Regions from separate parts of the Priestia sp. 10L35 genome, predicted to be linked through region 2. Evidence: riboswitches for the same ligand, from Rfam matches in the RefSeq annotation. Region 2 holds a riboswitch; the other holds the start of a gene.

Region 1 (8,899 bases), on a different contig from region 2:
AACCGATAGCAGCAAAAATAGTTGATAAAAATAATGAGGGAATCGTTATCCAAGGCGCGAAACTGCTTGCTACACAGGGTGGAATGACGGATGAGCTGCTCGTACTGTCTTCAGCGGGCATTCAAGGAAAAGAAAAAGGATTTGCTTTTTCGATTCCAAGTAATACAAAAGGAATTAAATTTATTTGTAGAGAATCATTTACAGGAAAAGATTCGGCGTTTGATTATCCATTAAGTTCTAGATTTGAAGAAATGGATACAATTGTTGTCTTTGACCATGTATTAGTACCATGGAACCGCGTGTTTTTCTATGAAAATGCAGACGTATCAAATACATTCCTTGCTTCTAGTTCCTTCTCAGCTTTTGCTCTGCATCAGGTAACTTCAAGGAGAATTGTCAAAACAGAGTTTGTATTAGGGATTGTACAATCTCTGATCGAAACCATTAACATTATAGACTATCCGCATGTACGAGAAAAAGCAACGGAGCTTATTATTGCGTTAGAAACGATGAAAGCTCTCGTAATGAAAGCAGAAGAAGAAGCGGAGATTGATCTATGGGGATACATGCGTCCAAATGAAACTACACTTCGTATTGCCGCAAATATATTTTCAAAAACATATCCTACCTTTACAGAGATTATCCAGCTTTTAGGTGCAAGCGGACTAATGGCAATACCAACAGAAAATACGTGCCGCTCATTGGTTAAAGAAGATATTACGCGTTATTTGCAAGCTAAATCGAGAGGGGCAGAAGATCGAATTAAGCTTTTTCGACTAGCGTGGGATTTAACTATGAGTCCGTTTGGCACAAGAGAAACACTGTATGAACGTTTTTTCTTTGGAGAGCCTGTACAGTTAACCAGTTATCTGTACTTATCTTATGATAAAGAGCGCTATGTACAGAGAGTAACCGATTTTTTGAAAAGTTAACGGAGAAAACGATTCTCCGCTGGGTATGATAGTTTCGTTACAAAAACAGCGGAGATGCTTATTGAATAAATTTTAAAAATCTGCAATAATTTTCAAGGAATCATTTCTGTGAAAATACTAAGGAATACTATAAAGATAGGATGTTACAATGAAGCAATTAATCTATTTTGGTTTAGAACAAGCAAAATCTTGTGTTTTTCCTGTTATCATTTTTCTTACGTTGGCTATGACAAAAATAATTGAAGTACCGTTTATTTCTAGATATGACCTTATTTTATTAGTCTGTCTAGGAACTCAAGTTTTAATGGTGATGTTTAAACGAGAAACGCTTGATGAAGTAAAAGTCATCGCAGTATTTCATTTAATTGGACTAGCGTTAGAACTCTACAAAGTTCATATGGGCTCATGGAGCTATCCAGAAAAAGCTTTCACTAAAGTCTGGGGAGTTCCGCTGTACAGCGGATTTATGTATGCTAGTGTAGCCAGCTACATGTGCCAAGTGTGGAGAAGGCTTGAATTAAAGCTTACGAATTGGCCTTCTACGTGGATTGTCAGTATACTAAGTATGGCTATTTACCTTAATTTTTTCACGCATCATTTTATTTATGACTTCCGCTGGTTTTTAAAACTTTTTACTTTACTTATTTTTTATCGAACTTTTGTATATTTTACGGTTAACAAACGTACATATCGCATGCCTTTAGTATTGTCTTTTGTACTGATTGGCTTTTTCATTTGGATCGCTGAAAATATCGCAACATTTTTTGGAGCATGGCAGTATCCAGATCAACAGCAGCAGTGGACAATGGTTCATATAAGTAAAATTAGCTCTTGGCTTCTTCTTGTGATTGTTAGTTTCTTGATTGTTGCTTTACTAAAGCATTTAAAAGAAAATCAAAGCCAATTTAAACAAAGAAAGAAATTAAAAGAAATAAACGAAATATATGAAAGATAGAAACATAACTATGTACACGCTGTTAATATGAAGTGCAGAACCTTTGGAGGCTTATATGCAAGAATATATTTTTTATCTTCCCTATTTTAAATCAGCGGGGAAGACCATAGCAGTTACAAATGAAAATGGAGAAAACGTCGGACAGCTTAAGAGAATGCATAAAAATATGTGGACGAAAAGTATTGATTTTTTAACTCGTGATGGACTTCCTGTTTTAGATTCTATTTCTTGGTTTCCTATCTTCTCCTGCGGCTTAAAGGTACATTTACAAGTTCAATGGGAAGAAAGAACGGTGCTTATTGATCACGTGGAAAAACATCGGTGGGTGATAAAAGAAAATGGAAAAACAGTGGGGTATTTATTAGGTAAAGGAATAATTAAAAACGAAGGCAAACAAGAAATTAGATGGGGAAATAACGTCTACATGTTAAGCAGTCATGAAGCTGTAGAGGAAGCGTGTATTTTTAATCAAAAAAGAGAAAAAGTCGCAGAGTTTAAATCAGACCTTTTTCATTTTAAAGAAGGCAAACACTCAATAAGAGTAACAGAAGAACTGCCCGTACCCATTTTATCGCTTCTTACTATATAACTACTTTTATTATGCCATACATATAATCAGGCGCAGAATCATTCTGCGCCTGATTTTTATATCATGATTTTACAAATATCATTTGTGAATTCAACGGGATCACTAATAGATAAGCCTTCAATTAGAAGAGCTTGGTTATATAATAAATTTGTATAAAGGTCTAATTTCCCTTTATCATTTTCAAATGCATCTTTTAAAGAAGCGAATACATCATGATGTACGTTAATTTCTAACACTTTTTCTGCTTTTACATGCTGATTGTCAGGCATAGCACTTAAAATTTTCTCCATTTCAATCGTTACTTCACCATCAGCTGATAAGCACACGGGATGTGTTTTTAAACGTTTAGACGCGCGGACATCTCCTACTTTTCCCGCCAAAGCTTTCTTCATATAGTCAAATAGCTCTTTATTCTCTTTTTCCTCAGACTCATTGAGCTGTTCTTCTTCTGATTCAATCCCTAAGTCACTGCTTGAAACAGATTTAAATTCTTTTTCTTCATACGTCATTAACATTTTAATCGCAAATTCATCGATATCTTCTGTGAAATACAGAATTTCGTACCCTTTATCTGCAACCAATTCTGCTTGAGGAAGCTTTTCAATTCGGTCGTACGATTCGCCTGATGCATAATAGATATACTTTTGATCCTCAGGCATGCGCGATACATATTCGTCTAGTGTTACGAGCTTTTTCTCTGTAGAAGAATAGAATAAAAGCAGGTCTTTTAATACGTCTTTGTTGCTGCCAAAGTCACTGTAAACACCGTACTTCAGCTGGCGGCCAAATGATTCATAAAACTTCTCGTACTTTTCACGTTCGTTTTTAAGTAAGCTTTTTAATTCATTTTTGATTTTCTTGCCGATGTTTTTGGCAATCAGCTGAAGCTGTCGGTCTTGCTGCAAAATTTCACGTGAAATATTAAGAGATAAATCTTCAGAATCTACCATACCTTTTACAAAGCTAAAGTAATCCGGAAGAAGATCTGCACATTTATTCATAATTAAGACGCCGTTTGAGTAGAGTTCAAGTCCTTTTTCAAATTCTTTTGAGTAGTAATCAAACGGACTATTTTCTGGAATAAATAAAATAGCATTGTAGCGAATCGTTCCATCCACATTAATATGAAGGTGAGTGAGCGGTTTATCAAATCCGTAGCGCTTTTCTGAATAAAACTGCTCATAGTCTTCTGAAGTCAATTCGTTTTTATTTTTCTTCCAGATCGGTACCATACTGTTGATAACTTGCTCTTCTGTATAATCTTCTAGCTCGTTATCAGAACCTTCTTTAGGACGTTTTTCCGTTATGTCCATTTTAATTGGGTAGCGGATAAAGTCTGAATACTTTTTAATAATCTCTTTTAAACGATAATCTTCTAGATACTCATCATATGTTTCATCTTCTGTATTTTCTTTAATTTTTAAAATAATTTGAGTCCCAACCGTTTCTTTTTCGCACCGCTCGATTGTATAACCATCAGCACCAGTAGATTCCCATTTATAGGCTTCATCGTTGCCTAACGCTTTACTAATCACGGTCACGACATCTGCCACCATGAACGCTGCGTAAAACCCAACGCCGAATTGGCCGATAATTGTGTGCCCGTCCTTTGTTTCATTTTCGTTTTTAAACGCAAGGGAACCGCTTCGCGCAATTGTGCCCAAGCTGCTTTCAAGCTCTTCTTGCGTCATGCCAATTCCAGTATCCGTAATGGTTAAGGTACGGTTAGTTTTATCTGGTGTTACTTTTATGTAATAGCTTTCTTTGTTAAAACGCAAGGAGTCGTCTGTTAAGGCTTTGTAATAAATTTTATCGATTGCATCACTTGAATTTGATAGAAGTTCTCTCAAAAATACTTCTTTTTGAGAATAGATGGAATTAATCATCATCTCTAATAATCGCTTTGATTCGGCTTTGAATTCTTTTTTTGACATAAGAAATTCTCCTTTCCAAATAGGGCTTATAAAACAATTAGCACTTGAGTTGATAGAGTGCTAATCACTCTTCTTATTTAACATGTATTAGGGTATTTGTCAATATATTAGGAGATTCGCTAAAGAGATTAAAAATTAGACTGAAAAAAGCAAACTTTTAAAAAAAGGTTGAACGTTCTGAAAGAGTTTGCTAGAATATACTTAATTTCAAAGACTATATGTGACTGGCGAAACGCGGATAACCGTGAGGAAGCATATAGTGACGTAGCCGTTCGCCTGGGCAGAGGTAAGGGATTAATACATATCTCTTACCTCTTTCTGTTTAGGGGGAGAGGATATAGAAGTTATCACATATGTAGGCTAAAAAACCAGACTTTTTAAAAAATTAAAAATGAAGTTCCTTTATCCAAAGGTAAAAACATGTAAAACTACGATGATAATCAGAGGAGAGTACAAAATGAGCACATTAACATTAAAAAAAGTACAAACAATCAAAACATTAAACAACATTGCACAAAAAGGTCTAAATGTTTTTAATCAAGAAGGTTATCAAATTGACAACGACAGCGAAAATCCAGATGCGATTGTCGTGCGTAGCTTTAACATGCACAGCATGGCATTTGACCAAAATTTAAAAGCTATTGCACGAGCTGGAGCAGGGGTTAATAATATACCGGTGGACGCTTGCACGGAGCAAGGTATCGTTGTATTTAATACGCCAGGAGCTAATGCAAACGCAGTAAAAGAAATGGTTTTAACTACAATTATGGCTTCTTCTCGTAACTTATTTGCTGGAGTTGAATGGACAAAAGGATTGGATGGCCAAGGTGATCAAATTCCTAAGTTAGTTGAAGCAGGTAAAAAACAGTTTGTTGGAAAAGAAATCAAAGGTAAAACGTTAGGCGTTATTGGTTTAGGTGCAATTGGTGCTCTTGTAGCAAACGATGCGCTTGATTTAGATATGGACGTAATTGGTTTTGATCCATTCATTTCTGTTAATACAGCTTGGAATTTGTCTCGCAACGTACAGCGTGCAATGTCTCTAGAAGAACTATTTGCAGCATCTGACTATATTACGGTTCACGTTCCATTAACGGACGATACAAAAGGTGTTTTCAATAAAGAAACGTTTAGCATCATGAAACCGGATGTTCATATTTTGAACTTCTCACGCGGTGAGCTTGTAAACGAAGAAGATATGAAAGCTGCTCTTGAAAGTGGAAAAGTTGGAAGATACATTACAGATTTCCCAAATCAAAATGTCTTGAACATGAAAAATGTTGTGCCAATTCCTCACCTAGGGGCATCAACTCAAGAATCAGAAGAAAACTGTGCGGTAATGGCAGCACGTCAAGTGAAAAATTTCTTAGAAACAGGAAACGTTAAAAACTCAGTGAATTTCCCGAATGCATCTCTTCCTTACACTGGGAAAAAACGCGTAGCTGCTTTCCATCATAATGTGCCGAATATGGTAGGACAACTTACGCAAGTATTCTCAAACTACAATTTAAACATCGCAGATATGGTGAACAGAAGCCGCGGTGAATATGCGTATACAATGATCGATATTGACAATCAAGTAAGTGACGAGATTGTGCCTGAGCTAGAAGAAAAAATCGGTCAAATTGAAGGAATTATTACAAGTCGTATTATCTAATTTGGTTCCCGTCATATTTTAGTGTTACAGCCCTAACTTAGAAAAGTTAGGGCTGTTTTTACATGGTGTTTACCTCATATCAATTCCTTCATTCTCATAGCATATAGAAATACCTTTAAAGAGGTGAACGTTTTGTCCGGAGAACTGATAGGAATTTTGATAGGGTCGCTCATCGCGCTGGCAGGAACATTCATTACGTCTGTCGTAGCTATAGTGATGTCGAAAGAGCAATACAAACAAGAGATTCGCAAAGCATTTATCCAAAAGAAAGTTGATGCCTATACCCATGTGTGTCAAGTTATTCTAGCTATAAAAAACGATTTACTTACAAAAACTGTTTCTTCAGCCAGCTTAAACTGGACGGCTCAATCTATTAACAAACTAGCAGATGTGTGTATTACGGAAGGGCTATGGATCGATGAAGAAGACAGCAAAAAGCTGGAGGTTCTGCAGAAGCAGCTTTCAAAATTTGTATTTGATGAAATAGAACTGTCTAAACATGATATTCTCACAGCCTGTTATGAAATTGTTGAATATTGTGAAAAAAAGGTAAGGATTCTTCATTCTATGACTACAAAAGAATAGGTGATTACTACTTTAAGAAGTGATAGTAGAAGTATTAAAAAAGCATCGGTCTTAACGATTGTATAAGAAGTGTATGAGCTATTTCATATTTCATACAGTTCTTAACAAACAGTAAGTGTTTATGAAAAGAACTTTGCAGCAGCATACAAAGTTCTTTTTTTATAGCTTGCGTTTTTTCGTTTGATTGTGGATATCACCCAAGAAAAACAAAGCAAGCAAAAGGATAATTCTAACTACACAAGCCATTTGAATGGTATTTAAGGATGTTGATAACTAAGGGATTAAAGCGATAATACATAAAACTAAGCTACCTAGTACAATAGCAAAACGAATAACGAATAACAAAGACGACTGTTATAGAACGAATGCCACATACAGCTGATATACTAATCACTTCTTTGTAGAATGAAATAACTTTTTTGTCCAGGGGATAAGCATGCTTAACATCTCACGTTAATGTCTACATTCACATTATCTTAAGTTTCAATTCATACTGGCTTCATATAAATTAATCATACTGAATGTATTAATGAAAGATATGAGGTGGAACAATGTTAAAAAAGCTTGTTAAACTATTTACACAAGAAACCGAGATATCTAAAGATAAAGAAGTAGATCTCCACGAAGAGAACGATTTTAACGAAGTTTGTGATGATCATTTCATTATAGATGAGTATTAGAAACCCTATAAAATGCTGCGAAATTTAAAGAATTGATTGAGTATATCCGTATAACCAGTAATTGCACAAGGGTCGTAAAGGTATACTTTTACGGCCGATTAATATTGATGAATTGCTTTTTATATGAAACAATGTGAAAAAAATGGGCATCCTAGAAGCAAAAGGAGGGGATAGAATGGGCAAAGAACCAAATGATGAAACAAGTGAAGGGCTGAATCAGCTTTTTGAAATCATCAATGCAAAAGGCGACGAGGGTGAACTTAGAGAAATTGTCAGCAGGAGCAGTGAAAAGAATAATCATAAAAATCATGAGGATCAATCGTAAAAAGAAAATAAAAAACCTCTTCATGGAAATCATGAAGAGGTCAGATGAAATAGTATTGCAACCATTCCATCCTGCAGAGTTTTAAAGCGTTTTAAACTCTTGATACGACTGGTTTTATGGAACTGATGGGATTCGAACCCACGACCCCTTGTCTGCCAGACAAGTATTCTCCCACTGAACTACAGTCCCGATTATGTAGAGCCTTTATTGCGTGTTGACTCTACTATATTTTAATACGTATGCAGCGCGTTCGCAATAGTTATTTTCAGTGTTTTCTAATTTCTTCATATGAATATTAACTTCTAAAAAAATCGTTTACTTCTTGTTTATACGTATAAAAAAAACTTGGGATTTGGCTTGGTTCCAATCCTTGTGCAGCGTATTTGCTGATGGATTCGTAGTACCATTTCTGCTTTTCGAATCCTCTTTTAAAGCTATTCCAAATCGTATCTCCTTGCTGATCGTAGCTTTCTTTTAAAGACCGTAAATTGTCTAATTTATCTGCTACAATTAAAGATTTCACTTCAAGAGAACCAGTTTTCACAATTTGAATTGTGTGCTGTTTACGTTCTTCCCAGCTTTTTGATTTGTTTTCTGTATGAGCTTCAACAATCCCCGCTACCTCTAAACCAAATCTTTGTACAATTTCTTCGAGTGTTACACTTGTATCTTCTACAGCATCATGCAGATAAGCTGCTGCAATTACTTCTTCACTAAAACCTGCTTTTTCTAAAATAGTACCTACGTTAATAGGATGAACAATATAAGGTGTATCGGACAGCTTGCGCATTTGGCCGCTATGAGCGTGTTCTGCATATCTACGTGCTTCTTTTATTAAAGACATCATATTCCTCCACTTTTTATTCAGTATATCTTCATATTATTAGTATAAACGAATATAGCTCTCCTCACTTTATAAAATTGCACAAATTCATTTCTTATAATAAGGGAAGGCTACCAAGATCCCTTCTTAGTGTAGTTTTTTTATAAAGCCTAATATCTATTTAATAGGCCTGTATCAGTTGCCATTTCCTTTTTTATTCATAGTTTGTATGAAGGAGTGATAGCAATGCAAAACCGTAATAATCAAAATATTAAGGTCATTGATGTTTCTCATCACAACGGAACAATTGATTGGGCAAAAGTGGCGTCGGATGGTGTAAAAGGCGCGTATATTAAATTAACAGAAGGTACAACCTTCTTAGATAAAAAATCATATGATAATTATATAGGTGCAAAAAA
Region 2 (8,899 bases):
CTTTTTAGCAACAGTCCAAAGCTTTGGAAGAAAAAAGTATGAAATTAAAAAGGCTAAAACAGAGTAAGGAATAGCAAAAAATGCGATGCTTCCCCCCTGATAAGCTGTACTTGTAAGACCTAGGAATGTATAAGCAGTATATAAATCTGCTCCTACTAAAAGCCAGACGAGCAGGCTTCCAAAACGTCTTCCACCTACAGCCCACTCTTCAACTGAGCTTCTAGATGATTTGTCACGTCCCGCTATAAAACCAATGGCGATAACGACAAGAACAATTGCTGATGTGATTAAAAGTGCGGTTAAATTTCCTTGCATTATTCAATGTCCCCCCAAGATTTTTGTAAACGATAAATGATAAATGTACACACAGGCGTTAAGAAGACCCATAAAAATAACCATAAATGCAAAAGAGGTAATCCAAAAATAATTGGATGAATGTTATTTACAAAAGGTAAAAAAACGAATTGAGCAATAAATGGAATGATGAATAAAATAAAAATTATGAATTTTCTGTTCAATTTTACTCCTCCTACTAAAAATTTATCTAACAATGTTCACTATGATAGCAAGTCTGACATGGTAAAGCAATAAGTTTTTTGAAAATTTCGTTATAATCTATGGAAATTTTTTTAGAAAAACAAAAAAGAGCTTATGGTGGGAGTATATTTGAAATGATTACGAAGGAAAAAAAGGGGGATAATCTAAGCGAAGTTGCTCTTGAAGCAAAAAGAGAACGGAAAAGAAGAAATTTAGTTTTGACCGGGAAGTTTTTATTATTTCGCTGAGATAAAGTATATTGCTATTGCATCATAAGAAAAGAATTTGTATGTTCAAATAGAGATTCATGGAAAGAATAAAACAGAGCAAATAAAAAAACTAGACAATAAGTGCTTGTCTAGTTCCACCACTCTGTCAGTGGTCCTTTGTCGCCATAAACAGGATCTGTTGTAGGAATAGGTACTTGTGCAATTTCATCAAATACGTGAGGGCGATCAGTTTGTTTTCCTGTTCTTAAATTGTAATCCATGCCCTCTGGATAAGCTCCAACCACTTTAAAATCAGCAGTTGACTGCAGACGCATATGCCCTGTTCCTGCAGGAAGTACGAGCACATCGCCAGCATGCACCACGATATTTTCCCCCATATGTCCACCTAGTTTTAAACGTGCAGATCCGCTAATTACACCTAGTGCTTCATGAGAATTACTGTGGTAATGGTGAAAATCATGTATGCCGCCTACCCAGCTGTTTTTCCAGTTGTGAGAATTAAAAATGCTCTCCACTTTCTCTTTCTTACTAATAAATACGTGTTCATACAACAAAACTGGAAGACGAGGGTGATTTGGAATGGTTCCGTCGTCATCAAAATAAAGAACTTTTACATTTGCATAATTCATAAGCATCCCTCTAACAATCTTTTTTCGTAATTTTCCCTGTTTTGTGCTTGCGTAAACAGAGAAGTTTGCTCGAAGTACTTCATTTGTTGCGAAGTGCATGATATGTAGGTTTTAACGTTTTCCTAAAAGAAGTCTCCCACTTCAAGCGTAGCTAAGCGGTGGGCAGTTCACTTTAGTATCTTTTCTTCATATTGTATATAAGTAAAGGGTCTAGTGCAAGAATTCTATGGATATATAGCTGTTAATTCTTATTATGTAAATGAATATTATATATTAATATAATTTTTAGAAGGTAATCTGCTCGTGGAGTAAAAGAATCAAACAACAAGAAAAGTTAGGATTTTAGTTGTTTTTGTAATTAAAAAGAGATTTTCAGAGGGTTTATTCATAATTTTACGAATAATTTATTATCTTTATAAAAGTAATGTAAACATTTTTGTGTATTGAGTAATAGAAATGAATGTTATATACTGATAAAAAATATATTCCTATATGTGACTGGCGCAACATGGATGACCATGGGGGAGCATATAGCGTATAAGCCGCGCGCCTGGGCAAACACTTGAGAGAATTCCGCAAGTGTTTTTTTTATTTTCCTAGGGAAGAGGAGTAGATTTGGATGAGCAATATGCAAAGGAAGATGGGAACATTTGCTTTAACCATGACAGGCATAGGTTCGATTATCGGTTCAGGGTGGCTGTTTGGAGCATGGAAAGCAGCTCAAATTGCGGGACCCGCGGCTATTTTTTCATGGGTTATTGGAATGGTGGTTATTTTGACCATTGCCCTATCATATGCTGAACTGGGCGCGATGTTTCCACAAGCAGGGGGGATGGTTAAATATCCTCAGTATTCACACGGATCATTTATTGGTTTTTTGGCTGCTTGGGCTAACTGGATTTCAATCGCTTCAACGATAACAGTGGAGGCTATTGCATCTGTGCAATATATGAGTACTTGGCCGTGGAAGTGGGCTCGCTGGACTCATGAATTGGTAGACAATGGAATTTTAACGTCCAAGGGGTTGGCAGTTGCGTCTTTGTTATTATTCGTTTACTTTTTTGTGAACTATTGGACGGTAAATCTCTTTGCGAAAGCAAACTCATTTATTACGATTGTTAAATTAATTATTCCTGGTTTAACGGCAGGGGCTTTATTTTTCGCTGGTTTTCATAGTGGAAACTTTTCAAGTGAGCATGGGGTTGCCCCTTATGGGTGGGCCAGTGTTTTAACGGCAGTGGCAACATCAGGTATTGTGTTTGCATTTAATGGGTTTCAAAGTCCTGTAAATATGGCAGGAGAAGCAAAATCACCTAATAAATCGATTCCGATAGCTGTAATTGGTTCAATTTTTATTGCAGGAATTGTATACATTATATTGCAAATTGTCTTTATCGGAGCAGTAAGTCCGTCATCAATTGCTGATGGATGGAATCACTTGAATTTTAATTCTCCTTTTGCTGATTTAGCGATTGCGCTTGGAATTAACTGGCTAACAATTGTGTTATACGCAGACGCATTTGTTTCTCCTTCCGGCACAGGTGCTACATATACGGCAACTACTTCTAGAATGTTATACGGGATGCAGCAAAATGGATACTTGCCAAAGATATTTGGTACTCTTCATCCACTTTACAATGTCCCGCGCCCAGCTATGTGGCTAAATTTAGCAGCTTGCTTCTTGTTTCTCTTTTTATTTAGAGGATGGGGTGTCTTAGCAGAAGTAATCTCAGTAGCGACGCTTATCTCTTATATTATGGGTCCTGTAGCGCTTATAACATTAAGAAAAACGGCTTCACACTTTTACCGTCCATTTTATTTAAAAGGGGCATCAGTTATTGCGCCATGCGGCTTCGTTTTTGCTTCCTTGACGCTTTACTGGGCAAGATGGCCGCTTACAGGTGAAGTGATCTTTATTATGGCAATTGGCCTGCCTGTTTATTTTTATTACCAAGCGAAAAATAAATGGGTGGGCTTTAAAAAAGAATTTTTAACCGGGGCTTGGATGCTTATCTATTTAGCGTGCATGATTTTTATTTCCTACATAGGAAGCGAAAAATTCGGAGGCAAAAATATTTTGCCTTTCGGATGGGATATGCTAGTGATTGCTTGCGTATCATTAGCTTTTTATTACTGGGGAATTAAAAGCGGCAAATCTAACCGATATATGAAAGAAGCTGAACAAATCAATCAAGAAAATTTTAAATCTAAATAAAAAAACACGAGCCCGTGCTCGTGTTTTTTTATTTAGGTCAGTGGAGAATTTAGACTTAGTTTTTATCAAAATATTGTAAAAAATATAGATTTTAAGGTTTAAGTATTTATATAGGGGGAACCTTTATTTGGGATAAAGTTCTAAAAAAACAAAATAAAGGGGATTGGGAAGCTGTGAAAAAAATGAATGTTTTGGCTTTGGCTTTTGTACTTATGCTAGTATTAGCGGCTTGCAACAGTTCTAAGGAAACGGGAGGATCCACTTCGGCTAAAAATAAGGCGATTGAAGCATCCATTGACAGCGCTTCTTACATTTTAGTAGATAGTGATGAAGGAGCTACAAGTGAAGAAAAAGGGCTGTTGAAAGTTGATTTAAAAGTGAAAAATGTATCCAAAAACAGTATATCTTTATCAGATTATGACGGTGTGTATTTATACGAAGGAGATGAACAGCTGTCTCCAAAAACTGGAGTGAACAGTCGTGAGCTTGGACTAGAAAGCAGTGCATCTGACAAGATTGGCGCTGGAAAGCAAAAAAAATTAACATTTGTCTTTGAAGTCAAAAAAGATAAAAAGTACAAAATTGGGCTTCAGCCAAAATCATCTGATTATGATGAAGAAATCGACGAAGTGACATTAACACTGGATACGAAAAAATACGCCAAAAGCTATAATAAGCTGCAAGACCCAGAAAAAGCTCTGCAAGCTTACACAGAAGTCCTTTACTTAAACAAAGAAAACGTAGACTATGATAAATATGTAACAGCAGATAAAACAGCTGTCATAGAAGAACAGAAAAAAGCGTTTAATGAGGAATTAAAAGGTGCGTTTTCTAACAGTTTAACCGACAAAGCAAAAAAAGATTTTTTTAACATGTATAAAGATGTTTTAAAAGAAAAAGCAAACGTGAAAACAAATGTGATTGCGAATGCAAATAATAAAGCCGTAGTAGAAGTGGAGTACACTACTCTTGATTTATCAGACTTATATTCATACGTATCGCAGCTTAAGCGAGCATACACAGATGAAACGAAAGATTACGATACAGAACACTCTGAAGAGTTTGCGGCTTCTAAATTCAAAGATATTGTAAATGAATTAGAAACGAAAGAAGGAAGTCGTCCCCTACGAATTTTTATGGTGAAAGAAGATGAGAAATGGACTGTAAAATCAAGTGACCTATACAGTGATTCTTTAGGTAAAACGTTTGGATCAAGCTATATTCGATAGACAAAAAAGAGAAGAATTTTTCTTCTCTTTTTTGTTTTCTGTAAATAAATCAACGAGCTTTTTGTAAAGCTAAATTTATCAAAATATGCTAGTATAGGTTCATTCATTCTTTTATTCTTATTATGATAGGCATCAATGGAGGTTCTTACTAATGAAAGCAAATTATTGTAAAGATACAAAGGCAGTTCGAACGAGCCGCATTTTTCCTAATGATATTAATAATCACAATACGTTATTTGGCGGAAAGTTAATGAGTGATATTGATATGATTGCGTCCATTTCAGCTTATCGTCACAGTCGTACAGAGTGTGTGACAGCTTCAGCAGACTCTATTCATTTTCTGCACCCTATTACGCCTCAGGATTCTGTATGTTTGGAGTCATACGTATCATGGGCAGGTCGTTCATCCATGGAAGTGTTTGTGAAAGTGATTAAAGAAAATTTAAAAACCGGGGAGCGTCAAATTGCAGCTACATCATTTTTAACTTTTGTGGCAATGGATGATGATGGAAAGCCCCGCGCAGTACCGGAGCTTATTCCAGAAACAGAAGAAGAAAAATACCTGTTTCAAACGGGGGCAGATCGCGCTACCACGCGTAAACAAGTGCGTAAAAAAAGCAATGAACTAGCCTCGGTATTGGATTTAGGACAACCTTGGTAGCATAAAAGAGAGGCCGAGACAAAAGTGTTTTAGCTCAAATGAAAAACGAACCAGTGATCAACATGTTTGATTAGTGGTTCGTTTTTTTTGTTATGGTAAACGTAGGTTTCATCTGTTTCGTTCCTTCTAGCAGCTGATTGGAGGGCAAGAGGAAGACTAAGGGGGGAAAAGCGAAAGAGACGAGGAGGCTCATCGGCCACCTGCGGAAAGCAAAGTCTTGCACAGAAATCAACTGGGGTGTCACAAGCGGTTCGACTTATATATCCCATTTTTTCGTCTTTAGATTGGATTCATTTAGTTATGTCTTAACCTCTCTTTTATATTTGATGAATCTCCTCTCTTGAACGAGAGGAGGAAATAAAATTATATGAAATTTATTTTCATTCATGGTAATATGAATTTAATATAATTTTCTAAAAAGTTTAAAAAGTACAACATTTATAAAGGAAGGTGTCGTGTCTAATGGTAACAGTAGAAGCAGCAGAAAGACAAAACAGCAGCACTGCCCTGCGCCGTGATGTAAAGTTTCTCGGTCAATTGTTAGGGAAAGTTCTGGTTCACCAAGGTGGAGAGGAACTGCTCAGCAAAGTAGAAAAAATACGCGAAGTAGCAAAATCACTTAGAGAAAACAAAGATGAAGTTATCTATAAAGAAATAAAAAATGAAATCGTTACTCTTGAACAACCGATGCGCGAGCAGGTTATTCGGGCGTTTGCAGTTTATTTTCATTTAGTTAATATTGCAGAGCAAAATCATCGAATTCGTCGCAGACGCGAATATCAGCAGCAAGAAGATTCTATTATGCAGCCGGGCTCATTGGAAAGTGCCGTTGTTTCGCTTAAAAATAATGGCGTGGCGCCAGACGTAATTGCTAACTTGCTTCAAACTCTATCTCTAGAGCTCATCATCACTGCTCATCCAACAGAAGCCACTAGACGAAGTGTCCTTGATATTCATAAACGAATGGCTGAGCTTCTAAAAAACTTGGATAATCCAACGTTAACAAAACGTGAACGTACGGAAATTGAAGAAAGACTGTTTAGCGAAGTATTAATTTTATGGCAAACAAATGAACTGCGAGATCGCAAGCCGACGGTAATGGATGAAGTATCCAATGGATTATATTATTTTGATGAAACGTTATTTGAAGTGCTTCCTCAACTTCATCAGGAGTTGGAAAATTCATTGCAGGAGAATTACCCTGAAGAAAATTGGAAGGTGCCTAATATTCTTCGGTTTGGTTCATGGATTGGCGGAGACCGAGATGGAAATCCAAACGTAACTCCTAAAGTAACGTGGCAAACGCTTGTCAAACAAAGGAAGTTAGCTATTCGTAAATATAAAGAGTCGCTTACTCAATTGAGACAAAGGTTAAGTCAGTCTACAAAAAGAGTCGCAGTTTCAGATAATCTTCTTGATTCTATTAATCAAGAAATATCGCTGCTGCCTGAGAAAAAGCGATGGAGAATCAAACACGAAGTATATCGCTGCAAGCTTACGATTATGCTTCATAAATTAAATTTAGTTGGAGAATCGGAAGCAGGCTATCAAAGGTCGGAAGAACTTCTACATGATTTATTTCTAATCAAAGATAGCTTGCAAAAGCACCAGCCTCAGGATTATCAGTTAAAAAGCTTATGTAAATTAATTCGCCAAGTTGAGCTGTTTGGTTTTCATTTAGCAACGCTTGATATCCGTAATCACAGCGGGGAACATGAAGCGGCAATCAAAGAAATTTTCCATGCTGTTTCTTTAGCTGAAGATTATTCAGCGTTAACGGAAGAGAAAAAAGTTGAGCTGCTAGGTAAAGTTCTTCAAGACCCAAGACCTGTGATATCGTTTGTAGAGAATTACTCTAAAGAAACGCAGCAAGTAATTGAAGTATTTAACATGATTCATCGAGCACATAAAGAATTTGGAGAAAGATCTATTGAAGTCTACTTAATCAGTATGACCCAGTCTGCAAGTGACTTGTTAGAAGTTATGGTACTCGCCAAAGAAGCGGGTATTTACCGCCTTCATGCAGATGGCCGCATTGAAAGTAAGTTAAATATAGCTCCGCTGCTTGAAACGATTGATGATCTCACAGCGGGTCCTAAAATCATGGAACAGCTATTTCAATTAGATTTTTATCGTGAGCACTTAAGGAAACAGCAGGATTTGCAGGAAATTATGCTTGGCTACTCAGATGGAAGCAAAGATGGAGGAACGCTTACTGCTAATTGGAAGCTCTATAAAGCGCAGCAGGAAATTCACGATATGGCGAGGAAGTATCAAGTTCGTCTGAAGTTTTTCCATGGCCGAGGCGGCTCACTAGGCCGGGGAGGTGGACCGTTAAACCGAAGCATTTTATCTCAGCCTGTTGAGACGCTAGGAGACGGTGTGAAAATTACAGAGCAAGGAGAAGTTCTTTCTTCTAGATATGCTTTATATGACATTGCCTACCGAAGCCTTGAACAAGCGGTCTCAGCTCTTCTTACAGCGGCAGCAAATGTTTCTCAAGAAGCTGAACAATGTGATATTCGTACACATGAATGGGAAGAAACAATGGACGAGATTTCAACTGCTTCTTTACGTAAGTATCAAGAGCTTGTTTTCAAAGATCCAGACTTTTTAACGTATTTTAAACAAGCTACACCTCTTCCTGAGCTGGGGGCTTTAAATATTGGGTCACGTCCAATGAGTCGAAAAGGAAGTGATCGCTTTGAAGACTTGCGAGCGATTCCGTGGGTATTTGCATGGACGCAAAGCAGACAGCTGCTTCCAGCCTGGTACGCTGCAGGTACGGGCTTACAGCATTTAGTAGAGAAATCCGGAGATATACAGCTTCTTCAGCAAATGTATAAAGAATGGCCATTTTTCCGCTCGACCGTCGATAATCTGCAAATGGCCTTAACAAAAGCAGATTTAATGGCAGCAAAAGAATACACGGAAATGGTACAAGACCCGGCTATTTCAGAGCGGATTTTTACCGCTATTAAAAAAGAGTATAATCTCACAAAAGAAATGATTCTTCAAATCACAGGTCAAAAAGAATTAATGGATCATCTTCCTACGATTAAAGAATCTATTAAATTACGAAATCCGTATGTGGACCCTCTAACATTCTTACAAGTTAAGGTCATTTCCAAGCTGCGTGAAGATGAGGCTGGAACGTTAAATGAAGAACTTTTAAAAGAAGCGTTATTAACGATTAACGGCATTGCAGCAGGGTTGCGTAATACAGGCTGATGATACCAAAAGACACCTCAAGAAAATAAAAGAGGTGTCTTTTGCTTATTCTTCTCACATAAAGAACTGCCTGTCAGTTCCCTCTCTTTTAAAGAGAACTTCCGCCTGTTAAATAGGCACTGAGAAAAATCAATGATAGAATAGAAAAAAGATGGAAATATTCTACA

Evidence for each region. A riboswitch is a leader RNA that binds a small molecule or an ion and turns the genes downstream of it on or off. The one in region 2 is predicted to bind ZMP and ZTP.
Region 1: linked by a shared signal. The riboswitch ahead of AC1DEF_RS07825 (phosphoglycerate dehydrogenase) and the one ahead of AC1DEF_RS19410 (APC family permease) in region 2 are both predicted to bind ZMP and ZTP.

What each region holds. Positions count from the first base shown of each region.
Region 1 covers NZ_JBFTKA010000002.1:353,533-362,431, reverse strand. The annotation lists gene hpaB (4-hydroxyphenylacetate 3-monooxygenase, oxygenase component) at 1-932, shown strand, start outside; gene AC1DEF_RS07840 (DUF817 domain-containing protein) at 1,081-1,887, shown strand; gene AC1DEF_RS07835 (tubby C-terminal domain-like protein) at 1,943-2,476, shown strand; gene htpG (molecular chaperone HtpG) at 2,533-4,410, opposite strand; ZMP/ZTP riboswitch at 4,621-4,699, shown strand; gene AC1DEF_RS07825 (phosphoglycerate dehydrogenase) at 4,868-6,067, shown strand; gene AC1DEF_RS07820 (hypothetical protein) at 6,200-6,652, shown strand; gene AC1DEF_RS07815 (hypothetical protein) at 7,508-7,657, shown strand; tRNA gene AC1DEF_RS07810 (tRNA-Ala) at 7,775-7,846, opposite strand; gene AC1DEF_RS07805 (HD domain-containing protein) at 7,953-8,501, opposite strand; gene AC1DEF_RS07800 (GH25 family lysozyme) at 8,727-8,899, shown strand, end outside.
Region 2 covers NZ_JBFTKA010000005.1:223,268-232,166, reverse strand. The annotation lists gene AC1DEF_RS19430 (sodium:solute symporter family protein) at 1-315, opposite strand, end outside; gene AC1DEF_RS19425 (DUF3311 domain-containing protein) at 315-518, opposite strand; gene AC1DEF_RS19420 (hypothetical protein) at 618-785, shown strand; gene AC1DEF_RS19415 (cupin domain-containing protein) at 896-1,495, opposite strand; ZMP/ZTP riboswitch at 1,881-1,959, shown strand; gene AC1DEF_RS19410 (APC family permease) at 2,016-3,611, shown strand; gene AC1DEF_RS19405 (DUF5105 domain-containing protein) at 3,794-4,840, shown strand; gene AC1DEF_RS19400 (acyl-CoA thioesterase) at 4,992-5,501, shown strand; gene ppc (phosphoenolpyruvate carboxylase) at 5,964-8,732, shown strand.